2 regions of the Weissella soli genome follow, and region 2 is predicted to be linked to the other one. Evidence: predicted binding sites of a transcription regulator. Region 2 holds the regulator's gene; the other holds the start of a gene.
The links. The regulator LexA, encoded in region 2, represses DNA repair genes until DNA is damaged. The targets are predictions, from matches to a motif close to CNAACANNTGTTNG.
Positions count from the first base shown of each region.

Region 1: the regulator LexA is predicted to act here: its motif matches at 9,746-9,759, upstream of dnaB (replicative DNA helicase).

Region 1 covers NZ_CP017326.1:288,185-300,500, forward strand. Annotated here, with positions in the region: gene groL (chaperonin GroEL) at 1-1,142, shown strand, start outside; gene WSWS_RS01390 (cold-shock protein) at 1,463-1,663, shown strand; gene WSWS_RS01395 (AI-2E family transporter) at 1,881-2,915, shown strand; gene WSWS_RS01400 (cytosine permease) at 3,067-4,443, shown strand; gene WSWS_RS01405 (amino acid ABC transporter substrate-binding protein/permease) at 4,595-6,055, shown strand; gene WSWS_RS01410 (amino acid ABC transporter ATP-binding protein) at 6,055-6,792, shown strand; gene WSWS_RS01415 (class A sortase) at 6,897-7,862, opposite strand; gene WSWS_RS01420 (LURP-one-related/scramblase family protein) at 7,872-8,408, opposite strand; gene pta (phosphate acetyltransferase) at 8,646-9,626, shown strand; gene dnaB (replicative DNA helicase) at 9,811-11,223, shown strand; gene WSWS_RS01435 (MFS transporter) at 11,337-12,316, shown strand, end outside.
Region 2 covers NZ_CP017326.1:861,905-874,220, reverse strand. Annotated here, with positions in the region: gene WSWS_RS04095 (ABC transporter substrate-binding protein) at 1-1,075, shown strand, start outside; gene WSWS_RS04090 (diacylglycerol/lipid kinase family protein) at 1,162-2,112, opposite strand; gene WSWS_RS04085 (tRNA (adenine(22)-N(1))-methyltransferase) at 2,290-2,979, shown strand; gene WSWS_RS04080 (Nif3-like dinuclear metal center hexameric protein) at 2,976-3,776, shown strand; gene pepT (peptidase T) at 3,792-5,027, shown strand; gene WSWS_RS04070 (hypothetical protein) at 5,089-5,730, shown strand; gene lexA (transcriptional repressor LexA) at 5,769-6,389, opposite strand; gene WSWS_RS04060 (DUF896 domain-containing protein) at 6,538-6,792, shown strand; gene WSWS_RS04055 (YneF family protein) at 6,963-7,187, shown strand; gene WSWS_RS04050 (aldo/keto reductase) at 7,245-8,078, opposite strand; tRNA gene WSWS_RS04045 (tRNA-Gly) at 8,199-8,270, shown strand; tRNA gene WSWS_RS04040 (tRNA-Gly) at 8,303-8,374, shown strand; gene WSWS_RS04035 (DNA-directed RNA polymerase subunit epsilon) at 8,558-8,797, shown strand; gene rnjA (ribonuclease J1) at 8,810-10,489, shown strand; gene WSWS_RS04025 (YigZ family protein) at 10,566-11,237, shown strand; gene WSWS_RS04020 (D-serine ammonia-lyase) at 11,294-12,316, opposite strand, start outside.

The sequences.
Region 1 (12,316 bases), 570 kb from region 2:
TTGCCGAGGCCATGGATCGTGTTGGTAATGATGGCGTGATCACCATTGAAGAGTCAAAGGGTATTGAGACAACGCTTGATGTTGTTGAAGGTATGCAATTTGATCGTGGTTGGATGTCACAATACATGGTTTCAGACACGGATAAGATGGAAGCCAACTTGGACAACCCTTACATTTTGATCACGGATAAGAAGATTGGTAATATCCAAGAAATTTTGCCAGTGTTGCAACAAGTTGTTGAGCAAGGCCGGGCAATGTTGATTATCGCTGATGATATCACTGGCGAAGCTTTGCCAACCTTGGTCTTGAACAAAATGCGTGGTACCTTTAATGTCGTTTCAGTGAAGGCCCCTGGCTTTGGTGATCGTCGTAAGGCACAATTGGAAGATTTGGCTATCTTGACGGGTGGTCAAGTGATTACAGATGATCTTGGCTTGGCCTTGAAGGATGTGACCTTGGCACAACTAGGACAAGCTGCTAAGGTGACTGTTTCAAAGGACAATACGACGATTGTTGAAGGTGCTGGTAGTTCAGATGCTATCGCAGAGCGTGTTGCCCAAATCAAGGCCCAAATTGCCGAAACAACTTCTGATTTTGATCGTGAGAAGTTACAAGAGCGTTTGGCTAAGTTAGCTGGTGGTGTGGCAGTCATTAAAGTTGGTGCTGCTACCGAAACTGAGCTAAAAGAGCGTAAGTATCGCATTGAAGACGCTTTGAACGCCACTCGTGCGGCGGTCGAAGAAGGGTTCGTTGCTGGTGGTGGTACTGCCCTGGTTAACGTTATTCCAGCCGTTGCTGCCTTGTCAGAGACGGGGGATGTGCAAACAGGTATTAACATTGTTAAGCGCGCCTTAGAAGAACCAGTTCGTCAAATCGCTGAAAATGCTGGTTTGGAAGGTTCTGTGGTTGTTAACAAATTGAAGGAGCAAGTACCAGGCTTTGGATACAACGCGGCAACGGACGAGTGGGTTGATATGATTGCGGCCGGAATTGTGGACCCAACCAAGGTTACCCGTTCAGCTTTGCAAAACGCGGCTTCTGTTTCAGCCTTGTTGTTGACGACTGAAGCCATCGTGGCTGAATTGCCAAAGGATGATGCTGCTCCTGCTATGCCACAAGGTGGTATGCCAGGTATGATGTAAGCAAACGATAATTGATAGACGTGTTCGTCGTTAATCGACGGAGACGTCTTTTATTATTTAGCCGTTTTTCGGGTCAATGCCGATTGATTTAAAGTCAGTCGTATGATTAAAAAATGGCTAGACTCTTGCTATCAAACGGTTTAGCCACCTTTGAACAAAAAATTCAAAACAAATTTCAACTTCGTACTAGCTTTTATGAATTGTAGGTGTTATACTAAAAACAAGTTAAAAAGAGTTTTGTTTTAATGTTTTAGAGATGTTTGGCAGCCGATTTTTGATTTATAAATTTTTATTGGCGAAATGCCAGGAGGTTCTATCACATGGAACAAGGAACAGTAAAGTGGTTTGATTCAGAAAAGGGATTTGGTTTCATTTCTCGCGAAGCTGGTGACGATGTATTCGTTCACTTCTCAGCTATTCAAGGAGACGGCTTCAAGGCTCTTGAAGAAGGTCAAGCTGTATCATTTGAAGTTGAAAACGGTAACCGTGGCTTGCAAGCCGCTAACGTTACTAAGTTGTAATCAACTTTAGGAAAAACCATTACACTTCGGTGTGATGGTTTTTTTTATGCATTCACGTCTGGTTTAGTTGCTGAAGAAGCAGCGCTGCTACACGGCAGGATGCCAATGTGTCTCAAGCGCCAGGTTGATCTGGGCGTGGCCAATCAGCAGGCTGTGGAATTAATCATGACTGATAAGTAGTATAATGGGATTATTAATTTATTGAGTAGGTATAATGATGTTTGAAACACTTTCTAAGTGGTGGTGGACTGATAAAACACAAAAGTATGCAGCGTTAATTGTGCTCATACTGGTGGCGTTTCTCATCCGGCACTCGTTATCATTGGTCTTATTTGCCACGATTTTTGGTTATCTGGGAGTGAGCGGGGGGCGCACGATTCATAAGTACACTAGATTGCCCTATATCGCGGCCGTGATTAGTTTTTTCGTGACGCTAATTGCTGTTTTTGCACTGATTGTCTCTTTGATTGCGCCAATGTTTTATAAACAGGGGTTATATCTATATGAGGCCATTGTGAAGGGCCTCGTGAAGTATCCGCAAATTGAACAGCTTGCTTCTAGTTATATGAGTAAATTTAATATTACTGGTAAAGTCGGCGATCTGGTGCAAACCATTTTGCGGGGGTCGTTGAGTACTCTATCAGAAATTTTCCATGCGACTTCAGAAGTGGTCCTCGCCTTGTTCTTGGCTTTTATTTTCGCCATGACATTTAAATCAATTCGTCGCTTTGGCAACCAGTTTTTATCATCAGATTTTCCAGGTTTTTTCAAACATAGCTACCTGTTATTGAGCAAATTTGCCTACATTTTAGGCCAAATTTTTGAAGTTCAGATTGTGATTGACGTTTTCAACACCACTATTATGTTAATTGGTTTCATGATTATCGGGATGCCCTCACCCGTGGTCCTCGGGATGCTGGTCTTTATCCTAGGCTTAGTGCCGGTTGCCGGTGTGTTAATCTCAATGGTGCCATTAACAATTTTGGCCTTTTCAACGGGGGGCCTGGTGATGGCGGTTGAGGTCCTGCTGTTCGTCTTGCTCGTGCATACTTTTGAAGCATACTTCTTACACCCAAAGTTGATGGCATCGCGTTCGGAATTACCAATCTTTGTGACCTTCACGACGTTGATCTTCATGGAGACCTTCCTAGGTGCCTGGGGGTTGATCGTTGGGGTGCCGCTAGTTTCATTCTTCTTGGATGTCCTAGGCGTGCATAGATTTTCTGGCCAAACTGAAACATTTGAAGACTAATCGAAGTCGTCCATTCATTGGGTGGCTTTTTTGTAATAATTTTTGCATGGTTTTTTCGCGAAAAGTTCGGTAAACTTACAGACAATGTGAAGAATCTTTCATATGGAACTTTTAACTGTCCGTCCAGAGAGACGACCAAAGGAGTAGCACAATGAAACATAAGCAATTCGGTAAGGTAACAGCCGTGCCAATGGCCGAGCGCGCCATGACTAACTGGGACATGTTTGCCACATGGATCGGTGCCAATGCGAATAATGGTACCTGGTATATTGGCGGAGTGATCGCGGCAGCGGGGATGTTGACGGCATCGACAACCCTAATTATCACCGGCGTGTTGTCATACATCCTCTTGGCCTTGGCATCCTATATGGGTTATAAAACCGGGTTACCAGCGATGGTGTTGACCCGGGCATCCTTTGGGTTGCGGGGGTCATTTATTCCATCGATCATCAACTTGGTGCAGTTCATCGGTTGGGCGGCCGCTAATACATTTATCGCGGCCATCTCGATTTCGGTGATTTTTAAGGACCTCTTTGGTTGGGCCGTCTATGGCTCAAAAGGCGGGAACTTCGGCTTAATTTTGGGGATTGTCATCATGTCGATCCTGCATCTGATCAGTATTTCTTTGGGTGAAAAATCAGTCCGGATGATTGAACGTGTCGGTATTATTTTAGTTTTTATTTTTGTAATTTGGGAAACGGTGGTGGTGTTGAAGACCGTCTCGCTACAGGACATCATGCAATGGCATGCGCCTGCCAAAGTTGCAATGACGAGTGGTGCCGCGGTTGACGTTTTGGCCGCGTTCAATTTAGCGTGGGTCACCGCAGCCGCCGATTTTTCACGGTTTACACCGAAGAAGCAGGCAGCGACGACCCTGTCATTTCTGGGTGCGAATATCGGGTTGTTCTGGTTCACTTTTGTGGGCTTGATGGCGACCATCGCGACCGCAATTACATTGAACGCATTTGATCCAAATAATTCGGACCCCTCAACCATTGCCTCAAAGTTAGGTCTAGGCAGTCTGGCGTTGGTGGTGATCATCATTACATCAACGACGGCCAATGCGGTGAATTTGATGGCGGCCGGCTCTGCGTTAACAAATATGTTCCACAAGCTACGACTGACACCAGCTTTGTGGCTGGTCACTATTGGCGCTACCATCGTCTCATTTATCCCCTTAGTGGTCGCTTCATTCTTAGATTCATTTATTGTCTTTCTCGATGCGATTGGCATGTTTTTGGGCCCTGAAATTGCCGTATTCTTGGTGGACTTCTTCCTGGTGCGCAAGGGTGCATATGTTTTTGATGAATTTACCAAGATTGACGGAGCGTATTGGTATAATAAGGGTGTGAACTGGGTCGCCATCATTGCCTGGGTGCTTGGTGTCAGCTTGTACTTTGGTTTGAAGAAAATTAGTTTCATTGCGGATACGATCGGCGCCACTTTTGTATCCATGGCTTTGACGGCAGCGATTTATTATGTGGCTGCCCAGTTCATCATGAACAGCAAGCGTGGCACCCAGGTCTGATCGATGAGATTTGTAAAGATTTTGTAACCTGATGTCAGAAAAGCTAACATAAATTCTGTCTTGTAAATTTGATTTCAGGTAAACTAACTATTAGAGTATTTTGAGGTTAGCTTAAGACTAGCCGAATTTAGAGAAAATGGAGGAGTGTGTAATGCGTAAATGGCTAGTAAGTCTGTTAGTAATCGCGTCGGCTATATTTGGAATGCTGGTGGGGTTTGAACAGGCAAATGCGGCAAGCAAACCACACTACACGATTACGACGGATTCAACTTACCCACCTTTTGAGTTCCAATCAAAGAATGGGAAGTACATCGGAATCGACATGGATATGTTAAAGGCCATCGCCAAGAAAGAAGGCTTCACCTATACATTGAAGCCAATGAGCTTCAATGCCGGTGTTCAGGCGGTCCAAGCTGGTCAAGTAGATGGAATTCTAGCCGGAATGACAATCACTGACGAACGTAAGCAGACGTTTGATTTCAGTGAACCATACTACAAGACGGGGGTTGTCGTCGCAATTTCTGCTAAAGACAAGACGGTGAAGTCTTTGAAGGATTTGAAGGGGAAGACGGTTGCATTGAAGACCGGAACCGCCGGAGCAACATATGCCGAATCCATTCAAAAGAAGTATGGCTTTAAAGCAACTTATTATAATGATTCAAATATTATGTATAACGCGGTCATCACAGGTAACGCGGTTGCTGCGTTTGAAGATCAACCAGTGATGTTATACGCCATTAAGCAAGGAACGGCTTTGAAGATTATTTCAAAGCAGGTTGCCAATGGTGGTTGGTATGGGTTTGGTGTCAAGAAGGGCTCACAAGCTGCGCTACTAAAGTCATTTAATGCAGGCTATAAGAAGATCGTTGCCGATGGTACTTATGACAAAATCGTCAACAAGTATCTCGGAGATACTGGGGTTAACTACAAAGAAGTTAAGGCTGATTCATCACGGGATGACAGCACAAGCTTTGTATCAATCTTCAATGAAAACCGCAGTGCTTTGCTGAATGGTTTGATTAAGACGATTGAGCTAACCGTCCTTGGTGTTGTCTTGGCTTCAATTTGGGGAATCTTGCTAGGTGTCATGGGTGTGGTACCTTCAAAGTTCATTCAAGGTTTGTCAGCAACGATTATTTATATTTTCCGTGGCCTACCAATGTTGGTTTTGGCATTCTTCATTTATATCGGTATTCCTAATGTGACGGGACAACGTATCCCAGCGTTTACTGCTGGAATTATCACGTTGATTTTGAATGAAGGAGCCTATATTGGAGCCTTTGTTCGCGGTGGCTTTATGTCAGTCGATCCTGGTCAAATGGAAGCGGCGCGTTCGCTTGGTATGCCATATGGCAAGGCGATGCGTAAGGTCGTGATGCCACAAGGAATCCGCTTGATGATTCCAAGTTTCATTAACCAATTTATTATCACATTGAAGGACACCTCACTATTGTCAGCGATCGGAATTATCGAATTGACACAAACTGGAACCTTAATCATTGCCCGTAATCTACAAGGATTTAAGGTTTGGTTGATGGTGGCAGCTTTGTACCTCATCGTGATCACATTGTTGACATGGTTGTCTAACTGGGTAGAAAAGAGGCTGAAGTAATGGCTAAAATTGTTGAAGTTACAGATTTACACAAGAGTTACGGGGATAATGAAGTCCTTAAGGGTGTCAGCCTGAGTGTTGAAGAAGGTGAAGTCGTTGTCATGATCGGGCCCTCAGGGTCTGGTAAGTCAACTTTCTTACGTGCTTTAAACAAGTTGGAAGAAGTTGATTCAGGTGAGATTAAGATTGCGGGTTGGGATTTTAAGAATCCTAAAAATGACATTAATAAGACGCGCATGAACATTGGTATGGTGTTCCAACACTTCAATTTGTTTCCGCATCTAACGGTATTGGAAAACTTGATGCTAGCGCCAACTGAACTTGGTAAGATGAGTAAGGAAGAGGCTGAAGCAACCTCACGTAAGCTCCTTGAGCGCGTTGGTTTGGTCGAGAAGGCCGATGTGAAGCCAAATACTTTGTCAGGTGGTCAAAAGCAACGTGTGGCGATTGCACGTGCTTTGGCGATGAATCCCAACATTATGTTGTTCGACGAACCAACGTCAGCCCTAGATCCAGAAATGGTGGGGGATGTTTTGGCAGTAATGAAGGAATTGGCACAAGAAGGCATGACGATGATCGTCGTTACGCACGAAATGGGCTTTGCTAAGCAAGTGGCTGATCGGGTGGTCTTCTTTGACAATGGTTTGATTCGTGAAGAAGGCACACCAGAAGCAATCTTTAATCAACCAAAAGACCCTCGGACCCAAGAGTTCTTGAACAAGGTCTTAAATGTCTAATGATAGCACTGGGCATGGTGGTAACCTGCTAGTCTGCAGTTGGATAACAGTGTGACCGAAAAAGGCCAATCCTTAGGATTGGCCTTTTTTGCACGATAAAATCTTTATTTGGTACCGCCGGCATCCCCGTTGACACCTTCCTCAGTACCCGGATTAAACCAAGCGGCATGCGCATTAGTCGCTTGGTTGGTTAAATCGAAGTAGCCAACTGTGCGGTCGCTGGCGTTGGCCCAAGTCGCTGACTTAGTAAGGGTCGCATGGGTAATGATGCGATAATTGGTATCAGGAAACAAGCAGCTGATAATGGTTAGTTTAGCGTGTTTCGTAGCGTTCAATACACTGACATCGCTTGGCTTGACGAGGTCTTGGCCCGTAATGGTGTAGGTGTAGATATGCGTGCCATTTGCGAGATAGACCTTTTGGCCTTGCAGCCAATCAGATGAACCGGGTTGACCGTTTTGCAGGTAGGGCGCGTTTTGGCTCCGGTTTTTTTGGAGGGCAGAAAAACCAGTGTGGCCATCGTTGAAATTATGGGCCGCTAATCCATAATTGCCCTGGCCCATGACTGGCATGTTAGTGCCATTGGGATCATCAGCCGAGCGGTTAGCGTAGTTTGCCCCTTGGTTAAGACCGGCCACTGAGTACGCATCATCGTAGATTGGTAATAGAATTGAACGGGTTGGGATCGCAACGAAACCTTGCTTGTGATAGCCGTTGGCAGCGTTGCGCATCACCATTTTAGCAATGCGTTGACGGGCCGTGAGCGCATATATTGTGTGCGTGCGTTGTAATTTTTGATAGTGATAGTGCTGTAGCTGTTTTTGCGTAGTCCCGGCGATATTGAAGATATTGGTTTGCCAGATTTGAAAACCGATCAGGCTGATTGCAAATGCCAGCACTAAATGCGCTAAGGACCGCCTGATGGCGAGGTGCCAGTGGTGATGTAACCGGTAGGACCAAATGATCGACCAGAGTGTCATGAGCCCAAATAGGCCGAGGGCAACTGGCAGCATGGTTTTGAAGATGTGGGTTAATTCGATTTGCGTTGAAATCGCGGTGAAGTTTGGCATGATTAGATCCTAGGCGTGATATTTAATATTTTGCACAGCCAGCTTTTGGCTAAATAAAGGCTGCCAAGCTGGATAACGTTGCTGACTTTGAATGGTTTGCCAACGGTCGATAAAGGCGATGATCAAGATGATCGCAGGGCCAAATTTTTCATCAGTATAGGTGATTTGCAAACGAAAGTTATTTGTGGGGACGACCCGGGCTAACGTACGGGTGAGGTTTTTGACCGAATAGTGGCGTCGTTGTGGGTTACCAATGACCAGCCAATTTAAGTGATTAATGACTAATAAATCGCGAAATTGGGTTGAGAGACCGAACGACCCGAGTTCTTGGGCATCTAATTTCAAAACAAAGCGCGGTAAAAAACCGGCGGCAGTTTGCACGATTTTACAATGGCTTTCAGCACCGGGCGCAATTAATTGTAATTGATCGCCGGGACGCCCAAAGTCCCCAATGATATGATAAAGCAGTTTGCCGTTTTGATCCGTAATGCGGCTCACACCGAAACCTTGTTGCTGTGACGTTTGTTGTAAATAAACGGTAGTCATCCAAAGTACCTCCAATCCCGTCAGTCGTCACGTCGTGTATTTAGTTTAAGTATACCGGTAAAAACAAATTCAACCAAATTTTATTAACAGACTAGACGCGTGCCGGCTGGTTGGGTATAATTTCTATGTGAAGAAGTTCACTAAAATGATATCCTTATCGTTAGGCACGTGCCTACTGATTGTGGGATAATATAGTTGGTAGATGAAATTTGATTTTAAGAAGATGGAGTATTTCTCATGGAACTCTTTGAACAATTAAGCACCCGTATTAAGGGGCAAGGTAAGGTTTTGGTATTCCCTGAAGGAGAAGATGCCCGGATCCAAGGAGCGGCGGTTCGTTTGGCAGCAAGTGACTTGGTCAAGCCAATTTTGCTTGGTGACCAGGCGACCATTGCGGCAACTGCAGCCGCCAATCACTTTGATTTGTCAGGTGTCCAAGTGATTGACTTAACCGAATATCCACAGGACGCGTTCGATCGCATGGTCAATGCATTAGTTGAACGTCGAAATGGTAAGACGGATGCCGCGACAGCAGAAAAGTGGTTAGGGGATGTGAACTACTTTGGTACGATGATGGTTTATCTTGGGTTGGCTGATGGATTAGTTTCCGGTGCTGTGCACCCAACGAGTGATACGGTGCGGCCGGCCTTACAGATCATTAAGACCGCTCAAGGATCATCACGTATTTCAGGTGCATTTATTATGCAACGCGCAGAAGAACGCTATATTTTTGCTGATGCGGCCATCAATATTGATCCGGATGCGGCAACGCTAGCAGAAATCGCGATTCAATCAGCACACACCGCGAAGACATTTGGTTTAGAACCACAAGTTGCCATGTTAAGCTTTTCAACGAAGGGTTCAGCTAAAGCACCACAGGCCAATAAAGTGATCGAGGCCACTGCTTTAGCCCAACAAGCGGCGCCCACTTTAGCCATTGATGGTGAATTACAGTTTGACGCGGCCTTCAGTAAGACGGTGGCGGCGGCGAAGGCTCCTGAATCTAGCGTGGCTGGTCACGCGAATGTCTTTGTCTTTCCTGATTTACAATCAGGGAACATTGGCTACAAAATTGCGCAACGTTTGGGTGGCTTTGAAGCGATCGGACCAATCTTACAAGGATTAGCAGCCCCAGTGGCTGATTTGTCACGGGGTGCCAACGAAGAAGATGTTTACAAGGTAGCCATCATCACCGCGGCCCAAGCTTTAGAAGCCTAACTTAAAATGCCTCTAGTTAAACAGATATTCGGCAAACGGATATCTGTTTTTTTATTGACCGAGATTGCGTCAAGCGGTGGTGATTAAGGGAACGAATATATTTTAACCTTTGCTATCCACAAATGAACGTTTGATTGGTATGATAGTAAGATAGGATTCTTGAATGAAATGGGAGGTAACCATAATGGCGGATGAAGTGAACACTTTGGTACAACAGGCGCCACAGGATATTCAGGCTGAACAAGCGACGCTAGGCTCAGTCTTGATCAGCACGGATCCAGCGGATACGTTAGCTGAAATTAATGCGATTGTTGAACCAGATGACTTTTTCCAAACACGGCACCGGCTGATCTATCGTGCAATGTTGACCCTGGATGAAAATCTCCGACCAATTGATGTACTGACCTTAATTGAACAGTTAAATATCATGAACCAGCTGGAAAACGCTGGTGGTGAAGCCTATTTGGCTGAATTAGCCGTTGCGGTACCGATTGCGCGTAATGCCCCAGTCTATGCGGATATTGTTAAACAAAAAGCTTTACGTCGGCGGTTGATTGATTTGTTGGCTAATGGAACCGAGGAATCATATACCGATATGAAGTCGGTGGAAGATTTGATTTCAGAGTTATCATCAGGTTTGGATGCGATTGAAACCGGGGCCAATGATGCTGACTTTGAACGGATCGGTGACGTGGTCACCGATGCATTCGACCGGATTGAACTAAATGCCAAGGCTGATGGTACGGTGGTTGGTTTGGCGTCTGGTTATCCAGCGCTCGATAATATGACCACCGGCTTTGGTGGTGGTCAGGTGATTATCATAGCGGCTCGTCCGGGTTTGGGTAAAACGGCCTTTGCTTTGAATATTTTGAAGAACGTGGCGGTGGAAAACCCCACCTTACCCGTGGCGTATTTTTCACTTGAAATGTCTGCGGTGGACTTGGTTGATCGTATGCTGGCTGCTGAGGGCAATGTCCACTCAAAACATATTCGAACCGGGCAATTGACCGATGAAGAGTGGACGAGTTTAACGGTGGCGATGAGCTCGTTAGGCAATACAAAAATCTACATGGATGCATCATCCAATATCCGGGTTTCAGAGATTCGTTCGAAGCTACGTCGTTTGGTGAAACGTGAAGGCAAACTTGGCCTAGTAATCATTGATTATTTGCAATTGATCGAAGGTACCGGCAACGAGTCACGGCAACAACAAGTGTCAGCCATTTCGCGGGCAATTAAGAACATGGCCATGGAACTGGATGTACCGATTATTGCGTTATCACAACTCTCACGTGGGGTCGAATCGCGTGATGATAAGCGACCACGGATGTCTGATTTGCGGGAATCGGGCTCAATCGAGCAAGACGCCGACATTGTCGCGTTTTTGTATCGTGATGATTATTATCAACGTGACAATGACAATACGGAGAGTCTGCAGGATCCGCGGCATGAAGAGGCGGATGTGGGTGACATGGAAGTGATTCTAGAAAAGAACCGTCGTGGTGAACGAGGCACGGCACACGTGTTATTCGTGAAATCATACAATAAGTTCTCTTCGGTGGATTACACCCACGATGACAGTAATCCATTTGGTTAATTAAGGATGCAGAGCATGATGTGGAACTAACTGGTGTCAGTTAGTTCCACATTTTAATTTTTATGCGCTAGCCCATGATACTGGGGTAGGTTTGACAGATTGAGAGGAAAATTGTGGCAAAGAATACGGCGGGGCTATCACTAAAATGGCTCTTGATAGTGAGTTTTATTAATAATTTCGGCATGGGTTTCGTGTGGCCACTGACATCAGTGTATCTCCACAGTGAACTCCATCAATCGATGGTGACCATTGGTTGGGTGTTGTTAGCAAATTCAGCTGGGCAAGCGCTAGGCAGTGCCATCAGTGGTGCCTTGTTTGATAAATTTAAGCCAATTAATATCATTAAATTTGGGGTCGGCATGATGATTCTGATCCAATTAGGGTTGTTTTTCTATCATGGTTGGCCATCATATGCCATCTTCTTGGCGTTTTATGGCTTAATGGCCGGTTGGATGGGTGGCATCATCAATGCTTACGGAACGAGTGTTCATCATTATGACGGTCGCTTTGTTTACAACATGTTGTATTTCACAGCTAATTTTGGCATGGTCTTTGCGACCTCTTTAGTTGGCCCCATCTATAGTTTTGGGGTGCAGTGGTTATTTGTGGTGGCGTTATTGATGTATACCATCTTATTCATTATTGTTTATCTTAACTTTGATGTGCCACTTGAACGCCATGTTACTGAGCATAGCAGTAGTAAGATGACATTACCCCGAGCTAATGCCATTATGATCGGGGTGGTCATTGTCGCTTTGATTGGTATTTGGATTGCCTATTTCCAATGGAATGGGTCGATTTCCGTCTATATGGAATCAGTTTTAAAGTTACCGCTCTGGCAGTATTCAATGTTGTGGACGATCAACGGTGGCTTAGTCGTGATTTTCCAGTTAATTATCAATGCATTGAATCTCTCAACGAATACGCGGGCAATGTGGTTAGAGTTGATCATTGGGATGGCCTTATTTGTCGGCGCATTCTTTTCTATTTCATTTGCCAAAGATTTTGCAGGCTTTGTCTTGGCGATGGTGATTACCACGATTGCCGAGGTTATGGTCTTTCCAATGTTACCCGCGCTGGTTAATGAATTGAC
Region 2 (12,316 bases):
CACTCGTAACAGTGAATACTACGGCAAGAAGGCTAAGTTGGCTTCAATTACCTACTACGTCAACCAAGACCAAACGAAGTTGTCTTCTGATTTGGGCAAGCAGAAGTTTGATATCGTGACGTCCGTGCCATCAGCTTTGTGGAAAGATGGTAACACAGCTGTTTTGTCAAAGTTCAATAATGCCAAGGGTTACGCATCAACTGGGCAATACGACTCAGGTTACTGGGAATTGTACTTTAATTTGGGTCACACAAATGCTAAGACCTCAAAGATTGTCCAAGATCGTTCAACACCTTTGCAAAACAAGAACGTGCGTAAGGCCGTTGGTTATGCAATGAACGTCGGTGATGTCACTAAGAAGTACGGAAACGGCTTGGTTGTCCCTGCGTCAACGCTTGTATCAAAGAACATTACTAAGAGTGAGTTCTACAATAAGTCAGTTAAGGGTTACCAAACCAAGTCATCTGGTGATGTTAAGAACGCGGCGAAGTACTTGAAGAAGGCTGGCTACAAGAAGGATGCCAATGGTTACTTTGCTAAGAGTGGTAAAGAATTGACTTTGACATACTTGGCTCGTTCAGGTAAAACTACTTCAGAAGCTGAAGCTAAGGCTTACATTGCTGCTTGGAAGGCCGCTGGTATCAAGGTGAAGTTGTATCAAGACAAGCTCGTTGATCCTTCAACTTGGCAATCAATCGTGTTAGCTAACAACAATGACTGGGATATCACTGATGGTGGTTGGTCAGAAGGTTCTGCACCAACATTTGACCAATTGTGGGCTGACAACGCGCCATACAACTTGGGTCACGTTACTTCAAAAGCTTTAACAAAGAACTTGAAGGAAACGTCAGCTGCAACATCCGACAAGGAATTGATTGCTGGTGTTAAGGCATTCCAAAAGTTGGTGGTTGATGATGAAGCTTACACCATCCCAACACGTACTAATATCGATGTGCAATTGGTAAACGGTCGTGTGAAGGGCTGGACAACCGCACCAACGAACAACTTCTGGGCAAAGTTGTCTGTTACTTCTGATAAGGCAGTTACATCTGGTAACCCTCGATCAGCAAAGTAATCACATAAAAGTTTCAAAGAGACACCTCATCGATGAAAACCAAAAAGGACCCCGCATCAAATTGTTGCGGGGTCTTTTTATGAGCATCACAGCCAGAAGGGATATGGCTGGGTCGTGAATTCCAAATTAATGGCTTGCCGGCAAAGTTCTTCACCATCGGCGTGGGCATAATTAATTTCGTCGGTGCGGAGATGGATTTTGGCATTTGTCCAGCGGTGAACCTCAGGTAGTTGCTCGTATGGGTTACCGGTTAGTATTTTGACCAGAATCCAGATTAAACGACGCATGGTAGCTTGTTTTTCGATCACGACCAAATCGAGAAGGCCATCTGTCGGGTTAGCATCTGGCAGGATTTTTACGCCGCCACCGAAGTAAGGATGATTCGAGAGAGTCAGCAAATAGGCTTGATGCACGCGTGTATGCTGGCCATTCACATAGACGTCTAAAGTAAAGGGTACCTGATGGACTAGCGTTTTGACAATGGATGTCAGATAAGCGAGTTTGCCTAACCCAAGGGCATTTAGCACCTTTTTTGAACGCGAGTGGTTCGTGTTAAATACGGCAAGGGCGTCAAACCCGATCCCGATGTTATTGACAAAATAAGCGGGTTGCTTGGTCAAACTGTCGGCATAGACCCCAATATCGACTAACTTGGGCGGTTGCGTGGCGGTCGTGTTGAGAATCATTTCGAGCGCGGCGAGGGGTGTGCTAGGTAACCCATGGGCCCGGGCAAAATCATTACCAGAACCAGCCGGGATGTATGCCAGTGGTAATTGGGCAGCCGGCTTAGCGTGTAAGATGCCGTTCAGTGCCTCATTAAGCGTCCCATCGCCACCAACTACCACGAGATAGGTGTTGTCAGGGAGACCGTGCAAGGCATACCAGGCCGTCCAATTGGCGATATCGCCTAAACGTTGACTAATCCGAAAGGTATAATGGCAGCGGTGTTCCTTTAAATAGGTTTCAATAACCGGCCAAAGCTTGGTCGCTTTACCCGATCGGGCAGAGGGGTTAATTAAAAAAATATAGTCAGACATAGTACTTTCCTTGCTTGCTAATTCTATTCATTTTAGCAAAAATAAATTAATAAGTACTATTAATACGTGAATTTAACGAACAGGGTGTCGTTAATCATCATGCAAAAGCATAACAGGCGGAAGAAGTTCTGATATTGTGCTAAAATATTAGATATTGATTAGGAAAAGAGGATGCATATGGACGCGATGTCGTTGTCGCCACGGTTAGCACTGGTGGCGTCTTTTGTACCCGCACAGGCCCGTTTAGCAGATATTGGTTCGGACCACGCCTATTTACCAGCGCATTTATTATTGACAGGAAAAATTTCCTTTGCAGTAGCTGGCGAGGTGGCCGCCGGGCCGTTAGAAAATGTGCAACATGAAATTGAACGCACACATTTAAGTGAGACATTGATTGGGCGCTTAGGGGATGGCTTTGCAGCAATTGAGCCGGCTGACAAGATTGATACGGTGACGATTGCAGGCATGGGTGGCCGATTGATTGCCGAGATTTTAACAGCTGGGCATACGCCAGGAAAACAGTATCAACGGTTGATTTTACAACCCAATATTGATGTGGATGTCGTTCGTACTTGGTTACAAGATAATGGCTACGCTTTGATTGATGAAACGATGGTCTTTGATGACAATCATTACTACGAAGTCCTAGTTGCTGAACCGGGAGTCACAAAGTTTACCACCCGACAGCTGAAATTTGGGCCGTTTAATCTTGCACGCCGACCAGAAGTTTGGCAAGCCCGTTGGCAACAAGAAGCCGATCGGATTCATACAATCATGACTCAGCTAGCTGCAGCGGAAAAGACCGCGACACCGGCATATCACGCGTATCAGGCCGCCCGGGATCACATTCTGGAGGTGTTGGCATGATAGCTAGTGAATTAATTGCAAAGATCGAAGCCCATGCGCCACGCGAGTTAGCGTGGGAACGGGATCCAATTGGCTTGCAGATCGGTGATCCTAACCGTGATATCAAAACAGTGATGACCACGTTAGATGTGCGCCCAGAAGTGGTCACAGAAGCCATTGAACAGCATGTTGATTTTATTTTTGCCCATCATCCAGTGATGTTTCGGCCAGCCAAAAATCTTGATTTATCACAGCCACAAAATCAAATGTACGCTGATTTGATCAAGCACGATATTGTGGTCTATGCCGCGCATACCAATTTGGATGCGGCGACTGATGGCATGAATGATTGGTTAGCTGAATTATTGGGGATCACCCAAACGAAACCCATTCTGCCAAATGCAGACGGCGTAACAGGGTTAGGCCGGATCGGTACCTTAGCAACACCAATGACCGTCGCGCAATTTGCACAACAAGTGCGGGCAACTTTTGATGTCGCGACGGTGCGGGTGATTGCCAATGACCTAGAACGGCCGATTCAAACAATTGCCGTGCTTGGTGGCGATGGTGGTAGCGAGTACCCGGCCGCGTTGGCCGCGGGTGCCGATGCTTATGTAACGGCAGATTTGTATTATCATGTAGGGCACGATGTGTTAGCAGATGACTTTGTCGTGATCGACCCGGATCATCATATGGAAGCCATTGCCAAGCCGAAAATGGCTGAACTAGTCCAACGATGGCAAGTTGAAAATAATTGGGCATTAACCCGGGTATTTGCGTCAACCGTAAATACAGATCCATACACTTATATTTTTTAGAGGAAGGTTTTTAGCATGGTAGAGACAGAATATCCAAATTTGGTTGAACGCTTTGTCAAGTACGTCAAAGTTAATACACGTTCAAATGAGGAATCAACAACAGTACCTTCAGATCCCAAGGAAGTCGCTTTTTTGGCTGATTTAGCTGCGGAGTTGCAGTCAATTGGTTTGGAGAATGTGCGAACAATGGCTGATGGTTACGTATTTGCCGAATTAGCGGCGAACGTGGCCGAGGAAGTCCCAACCATTGGGTTTATTTCACACGTTGATACGGCTGACTTCAACGCTGAGAACGTCAACCCACAATTTGTTGAAAATTATGATGGTGTTTCCGACATCAAGTTGAATGATGACTTCAAATTGACGACGGCGCAGTTCCCATCATTGAAGAAGTATCAAGGACATACCTTGATTACAACAGATGGGACCACCTTGCTCGGGGCCGATGACAAGGCAGGGGTGGCTGAAATCGTCACGTTAGCGGAGTACTTGTTAACCCATCCTGAAATTAAGCACGGTAAGTTGGTCTTTGGGTTCGGTCCTGATGAAGAGATTGGGATCGGGGCAGATCATTTTAACGTGGCTGAATTTGGCGCTGATTTTGCATACACGGTGGACGGTGGCCCACTCGGCGAATTAGAATGGGAAACTTTCTCAGCAGCTGATGCTCGCGTGAAGATTCAAGGATTAAATGTGCACCCTGGTTCGGCCAAGGATACGATGATTAACGCTATTCAAGTGGCTTTTGACTTCCATGCACAATTGCCTGCAAGTGACCGACCAGAACATACTGAAGGACGCGAAGGTTTCTGGCATGTCATCAATGTCGCTGGAAACCCAGAAGAAGCAGAATTGCGGTACATCGTTCGTGATCACGATCGGGCGAAGTTCAACGAGCGTAAGCAAACTTTGCAAGACATTGCGGCTAAGTTTAACGAAGCGTTTGGTGAAGAGCGCGTCACGGTAGAATTGCATGACCAATACTACAACATGGGCGAAATCTTGAAGGATGATATGACGCCAGTTGATTTGGCTGAGCAGGCAATGAAGGAATTAGCGATTGAACCAATCATCGAACCCGTACGTGGGGGAACTGATGGTTCAAAGATTACCTTCTTGGGCTTGCCCACACCAAACTTGTTTGCTGGTGGCGAGAACATGCATGGTCGTTTTGAGTACGTTTCGACAACCGTCATGGCCCAAGCCGTGGATGTGTTGTTGAAAATCTCTGAATTGAACCTACGGAAATAAACATTTACAGGCGTTATGCCTGTGTACATATCATTTGCAAGTGCAGAATGGAGTTTGAAACATGCAACAAAAGTGGTGGCAGCAACGATTTGTGTGGCTAGCCGGAATTTTCGGGGGCGTTGTGATTGTCCTAATGCCGCTATTGGGTGGGTTGTTCTGGCGGCTTTTCCAGCCAATTGCGTATCCCCGCGAAGTGTTATTCGCCCGTGATGCCCCAATGCAAGCAGGCTTTATGGGCGTTAATTTGTTGGGGAATTTATTGATCCTTTTAATTTTTAGTGCGCTTTTTTTACTGGCACAGTATCATCGTGAAGCTAAATTGATGGTGGCGGTACGTGGAGCGACGATCGGTTGGGCAGTTTGGGTCGTGTTCGCCGTGATTTGGCCACCAACTTCGATGGCCAGTGTCATCAGCGCTGACCAAACCATCTCGGTTCGCGCACTAGTGAGTCTCATCATCGTCATATTGTTAGCCGTATCCTTTTATCAAATTGGCTTGCAATATGGTCGGTTAGATCATCCAGCTTTAAATAACGTCTGGCGCTTGGCAGCCCTTTTGATGATTTTGTTCTCTATTTTACGATTAGGTGTCCAAGCGATGGGACTGCCTTTAATCGGGGTAATCGATCAGTTATTTGCCATTAGTTCGGTCTTAGCACCGGTATACACAGCGGTTTACATTGTTCGTGATATTCAAGCATAAAAAAGCACTAAGCCGTTTTGCTGTGGCTTAGTGCTTTTTTAGTAAATTGAGTCCCGGTATAGACCGACGACACGGCCTAAAATTGTGAGGTACGCCGGGTCTAATAGATCTGGGGCAATGCCATCGTTATCGGTGGTGATACGGATGCGTTCAGTCTCTTGGAAATACCGACCGATATAGTACTCATCCGCCCGGTAGCGGACAATCGCAATTTCACCGTTATCGATGGTTTCTTGACGCCGCACAATGATATTATCACCATCTAAAATGCCCATATTTTTTAAATGACTGCCATGATAACGCATCATGAAAAGTTTACCGCGGTGTTGTAATAAATTCGGTGGAATGGGGAATTGCGGTACGGAATTGTCATCAAATTTGATGGTGGCCAGTTCAAAAACGGGCATTGTGGTGATTGCTTGGTAGATGCCAAGATGTGCTAATCCAGCTTCGGTTAGCTCGATAGCGCGATTTTTATCATCATGGCGAACCAAAAAGCCTTTACTTTCTAAACGTTTCAAATGACCGTGCACCGTTGAAGGTGAAGCCAAATTCGCGGCTTGCGCAATCTCACGAATCGCGGGTGGGTAACCGTTGGATTGGAGAAAGGAATAGATGAAACGAAGGATAATATCAGATGTGTGACCACGTTCAGCCATGCGCAGGCCTCCTTTCAAATATAGTTCTGTCTCAAATTTTACATGGTTAAAGCGCGTTTGTCTGGCAAAATGTTCGGACAGAAACAATTTCTTAAACGTGGTAAAATAAGCATCAGGTAAAATTAAAAGATGAAGTGAGGGTGAAAAGATGGCTGAAAGTGAACGTATCTTAGCGGTTCGGACACGGATTAACGAATTGGCAGCAAAGGACAAGACGGCTGAAGGATTGACAAAAGAAGAGGAAGCTGAACGCGCTGATTTGCGCCAAGAATTCTTGGCCAACTTCCGGGCAGCCTTCCGCTCACAGGTCGAAATGTTACAAGTATTCGATGATGATGGTAATGAAGTGACGCCTGAAAAGATTAAACAAGTGCAACGCGAAAAGGGTGTCCGCGAAGATTAATTTGAATCCAGCACGGGCAGTTCATGACAGGTTTAGTCGCGGGCACCGCGCTGCTGGCATAACTGGTTATTAAGAATTTGTGAATTACATAGCCAGTAACTTATTTTTCGTATAGAATATAAGATGAATAAATTATGGGTAGTTAGCTACCATACATGGAGAAAACAATTATGAGTACAAGTATTTGGATCGTTATTGTCGTGATTGCGGCAGTTTTGGGTGCCATTGCTGGGTTCTTTTTGGCCCGTCGTTCAATGGAAAGTTATTTGAAGAAGAACCCACCTATCTCTGAAGAGATGATGAAATCAATGATGACTTCAATGGGTCAAAAGCCTTCACAAAAGCGTTTGAACCAAATGATGGCGCAAATGAAGGCCCAACAAAACCACAAATAAATCGACTAAAAAAACACCATCCGTCATCACTGACGGGTGGTGTTTTTTGTAGCTACCTTAAAATTCTTCATAAATATCTGGATCTTGGTTCTGTAAACGTCCATCAACCCGAGAGAGAGAGTTAATCATTTGGACTTCATCCCCAGTTAATTCAAAATCTAAAATCGCCAAATTTTCGCGTTGACGAGCGGCATTAGTTGACTTTGGTAGTGCCATCACGCCACGTTGTAGATCCCAACGTAGAATCACTTGACCAACTGATCTGGCATGTGCCTTTGCAATGGACGTCAACACAGGATCGTTCAAAATTTCACTGCCTCGGCCCAATGGGCTCCAGGCTTGGGTGATGATTTTATGCTCACGATCATAGACCAACGTTCCTTCTTGGTTAAAGTATGGGTGGAGCTCAACTTGATTGATTTCAGGGGTCACGCCGGTTTCGGCAATCAAGCGATCAATATGGGCCGGTGTAAAGTTTGACACCCCAATGTGCTTAACCCAACCCCGCTTTTTAGCTTCAATTAGGGCCTGCCAAGCTTCAACGTAAAGATCTTGTTTAGGATTTGGCCAATGGATCAGATAAACATCAAAAAATTCTAAGTTCAAACGGAGGAGGGATTCTTGAATGGTATCCAAAGCGGCCTGGTAATGTTGATAGCGACCAGGCAATTTAGAAGCAATGATCAATTCATCGCGGGCTTTACCGGACTGCCGAATCGCCTCGCCCACAGTGGCTTCGTTATCATAGTTAAAGGCACCGTCTAGATAGGTGTAGCCATTGGTGAGGGCCTGCTTGATGGCTGCGATCCCGGCATCCCCCTTGAGACTCCAGGTACCAAACCCAACGGCTGGTACTTGATCGGTACTGTTGTTAAAGGTATAAACGTACATAATCAAACCTCCTAATCTGTTATCTACATCATACGCTTAATTGAAATAGCGGGAAAGTGTTGACATCCGTTGCAAAACATTTTATTATGAATATTGTTGTTTGCGAGAAGTCGTGGATATGCGGATGTAGTACAATGGCTAGTGCTCCAGCCTTCCAAGCTGGGAATGCGGGTTCGATTCCCGTCGTCCGCTTTGTCTGGTTAGACAAGGTATCAACTTAATATGCGGATGTAGTACAATGGCTAGTGCTCCAGCCTTCCAAGCTGGGAATGCGGGTTCGATTCCCGTCGTCCGCTTATCTGACGACATTATTAACTGATAATGTCGTTTTTTCGTGCGTAAAAGAATACGAAATATGGAATAGTCTTGCATTTTCTGATACACTATATAATAAGAATGTTCGGAACAAGAAAGTTCGATCTAGTTAGTCGTCGACTAATTAGCTAACAGAAAATTTATATTTAGGAGAGATTTATCTCATGATTTTTAAGGTTTATTACCAAGAGACAAAGAAACGTAACCCTAAGCGTGAAGACACACGTTCATTGTACATTGATGCAGCGAACATGCCTGAAGCTCGGATGATCGTTGAAGAAAACACCAGCCACAACATCGAACTGATCGAGGCGTTGTCAGACAAGGCTTTGGCCTATGAACAACAAGGTGTTAATTTCAAAGTTGTGACGGTTGCCGAATTGGCAGCTGCCAAAGAAGACTAAGGCGGTATTTGAATGTCAACAAATCTGGATATACGTTCAGACGAGACAGCGGTATTTGCTTTGGGTGGTATGGGCGAAATCGGTAAGAATACGTATGCGATTCAAGTGCAAGACGAAATTATCGTCATTGACGCCGGTGTTAAGTTCCCAGAAGATGAGTTACTTGGGATTGATTATGTCATTCCTGATTACTCATACCTCATTGCAAATCGTGACAAAGTGAAGGCGTTATTGATTACCCACGGGCACGAAGATCACATCGGTGCCATTCACTTTTTCTTAAATGCTGTGAACGTTCCTGTTTATGCAGGACCACTCGCCTTAGCGTTAATTAGAAACAAATTGGACGAACATCACTTACTTGGTAAGGTTGAATTACATGAATTGTCAGAAGATGATGTCATTAAATTCGACCACATGTCAGTGGAGTTCTTCCGAACAACACACTCCATTCCTGATACTTTTGGGATGTCCATCACGACACCAGCTGGTGTGATCGTGGAGACGGGTGATTTTAAGTTTGATCTCACGCCAACCACTAAGCAGCCACCAAACTTGCAAAAGATGGCACGGATTGGTTCTGAAGGGGTCTTACTATTAATGTCTGACTCAACCAATGCTGAACGTGATGAATTCTCCAAGTCAGAAAAATGGGTCGGTAAGACGATTGACAAATTGTTTGATGAAATTGATGGCCGGATTATTTTTGCGACCTTCGCCTCAAACATGTCGCGTGTCCAAATGGCCACTGAAGCTGCGATCGCACATGGTCGCAAAATTTCGGTCTTCGGTCGTTCAATGGACAACGCGGTCACAAATGGTCGTGCCTTAGGCTACCTTGATATTCCTGAGGATATGCTCGTTGATGCCCGCGAAATCAATCGCCTGCCAGACAATGAAGTGTTAATTCTGTCTACCGGATCACAAGGTGAACCCATGGCGGCATTGGCCCGTATTGCGAATGGGACACATAAGCAAATCTCGATTAAGCCTGGGGACACAGTCATCTTCTCCTCTTCACCCATTCCTGGTAACACGCAGTCAGTTAACCGCGTGATCAACGAATTAGAAGAGGCCGGGGCGGATGTGATTCATGGTAAAGTGAATAACATTCACACCTCTGGTCACGGTGGTCAAGAAGAGCAGAAGTTGATGTTGTCTTTGATGAAACCGAAGTACTTCATGCCAGTCCATGGTGAGTATCGGATGTTGAAAGTCCATGCTGGTCTAGGTGAGCAAGTTGGTGTTCCTGAAGAGAATATCTTCGTCTTAGATAATGGAGATGTGTTGGCTTTAACGGCTGATTCAGCTCGCTTGGCAGACCACATCCCAGCTGAAGACACGTATGTCGATGGTAACGGTATCGGTGATATCGGCACTGCCGTCCTACGTGATCGTCAAATGCTATCACAGGATGGCTTGGTCGTCGTCGTGGCTACAATTGATTTGAAGAGCCAAGAAATCACGGCTGGTCCGGATATCTTGTCACGTGGCTTTATCTATATGCGTGAATCTGAAGAATTGATCAACGAAGGACGTAAGGAAATTTTCCATGCGTTGCTCACTGCGATGCACGAACCAGGTGCAACGGAGCATTCAATTCGTAATGCCGTTATTTCACGTTTGCAACGTTTCTTGTACGAACAAACTAAGCGGCGACCATTGATTTTGCCAATGTTTATTATGATTTAATTAGATTGAAGTTAATTGGGAGGGGATGTTAGCATCTCCTCCCATTTTACGATGTTAGTTAAGGTAGGTAAGTTTGATGACAGCACCTTATATTACAATTGCCCAATCTGAGTATACGTATGAGCAAGTGATTAAAAAGTCACGATTTATTGTCAGCTTAATGCGCGTCACAGATAAGGCAGCGGCCAAAGCGTTTATCGAACGTATTAGTCAAGCCAATCGCAAGGCAAACCATAATGTCTGGACCTATTTACTAGGTGATCGTGATGAAATTCAACGTTATTCTGATGACGGCGAACCGGCTGGTACGGCTGGGGTACCAATGTTAGAGGTATTGAAAAACAACGGTATTCATGACGTTGTCGCCGTACAAACGCGTTATTTTGGGGGCATCAAGTTGGGCGCTGGTGGCTTGATTAGAGCCTACGCTGGGACGATGGCGAGTGCAGTGGCAACTGTGGGCTTGGTACAACGGATTGAACGGCGCCAACTGACGTTAACAATCGAGTATGCCCAATATGAACCCCTTAAGTATTGGTTGGAAAGTCAAGCGTACTCGATTTTAGATACTGAATATGCGACTGGAGTAACCCTAACGGTACCTGTGAACACGGAACTTGTTGCGGACTTTGTACAGGCTGTGACGGATCATCTACAGGGGAAGGTGACCGTCGAAGTTGGCGCGGTCAATCTATTTGAAATACCATACGATAAGGCCGTTACGGCAAAAACATCATCTTTGAAATAAGGATGTCAGTACACAGAAAAACGCGCGGTTACATAAAACCGGGCGTTTTTCTGTGCTTAATTATAAACTTTTAACATGTCACGACCACGGGTAACGTAGTTTTCAAAATCAGCTTCAGGTAATAACCCGCCACCAGTGATCCAAACAATGTGGGTCGCTTGATCTAAGACCTCAGGGTGCTCAAATTGGGCAACAGTTGGCAGAATCCCCGTAAAACCAGCACTGGATGATGGTTCGAGTTTTAAGCCTTCGGTATCATGTAATAAGGCGAGGTAGGCATAGATGATGTCATCGTCAAATGTTTGTGACCCATAAAGCAAGGTCCGCATTATTTTACCAGCGAGGCGTGAGGGACGCCCAACGGCCAACCCATCGGCCTCCGTCTTGCCGTCCAACCCAAGATCATAGACGGTGATTTTTTCGTTACGCTTGGTCCGCATCCCCAGCGTGACTGAGGGCACATGTGTTGGTTCAACAAAGACCGGGTAAACATGCTCGCCAAGTAAGGCATGAATGCCAAAACTGACGCCTGAAGGACTACCCCCGACCCCAGCTGGCAAGTAGACAAAGACCGGGTGGGCTGCATCGGGTGTGATGTCAGCATCATGGAGTTGTTTTTGGAGGTGATAAGCCGCTGAAGCGTAGCCTAGGAATAAATCACTCGACCCTTCATCATCGATGAAGTAGGTCATCGGCTCACTGGCGGCTTGCTGGCGACCAGCATCAATGGCAGCCGTGAAGTCATCGGCGTATTCGACGACGGTCACACCCTTGCTCCGGAGTAGGTCTTTTTTCCAGGACCGGGCGTCGGCCGACATATGCACGGTGGTATGGAAACCCAACCGAGCCGCGGTAATCCCAATACTCATCCCTAAGTTGCCAGTCGAACCAACGGCAATGCCGTACTTGGCAAAAAGCGACCGGTATTGCGCGGTGGCTAAGATGCTGTAATCGTCCTCGTAACTAAGACCATGTTCTAAGGCAATGCTTTCCGCAAATTTCAGCACTTCATAAATACCGCCACGGGACTTGATAGAGCCAGAGATTGGTAGTTGATTATCAGCTTTCACATAGATGGT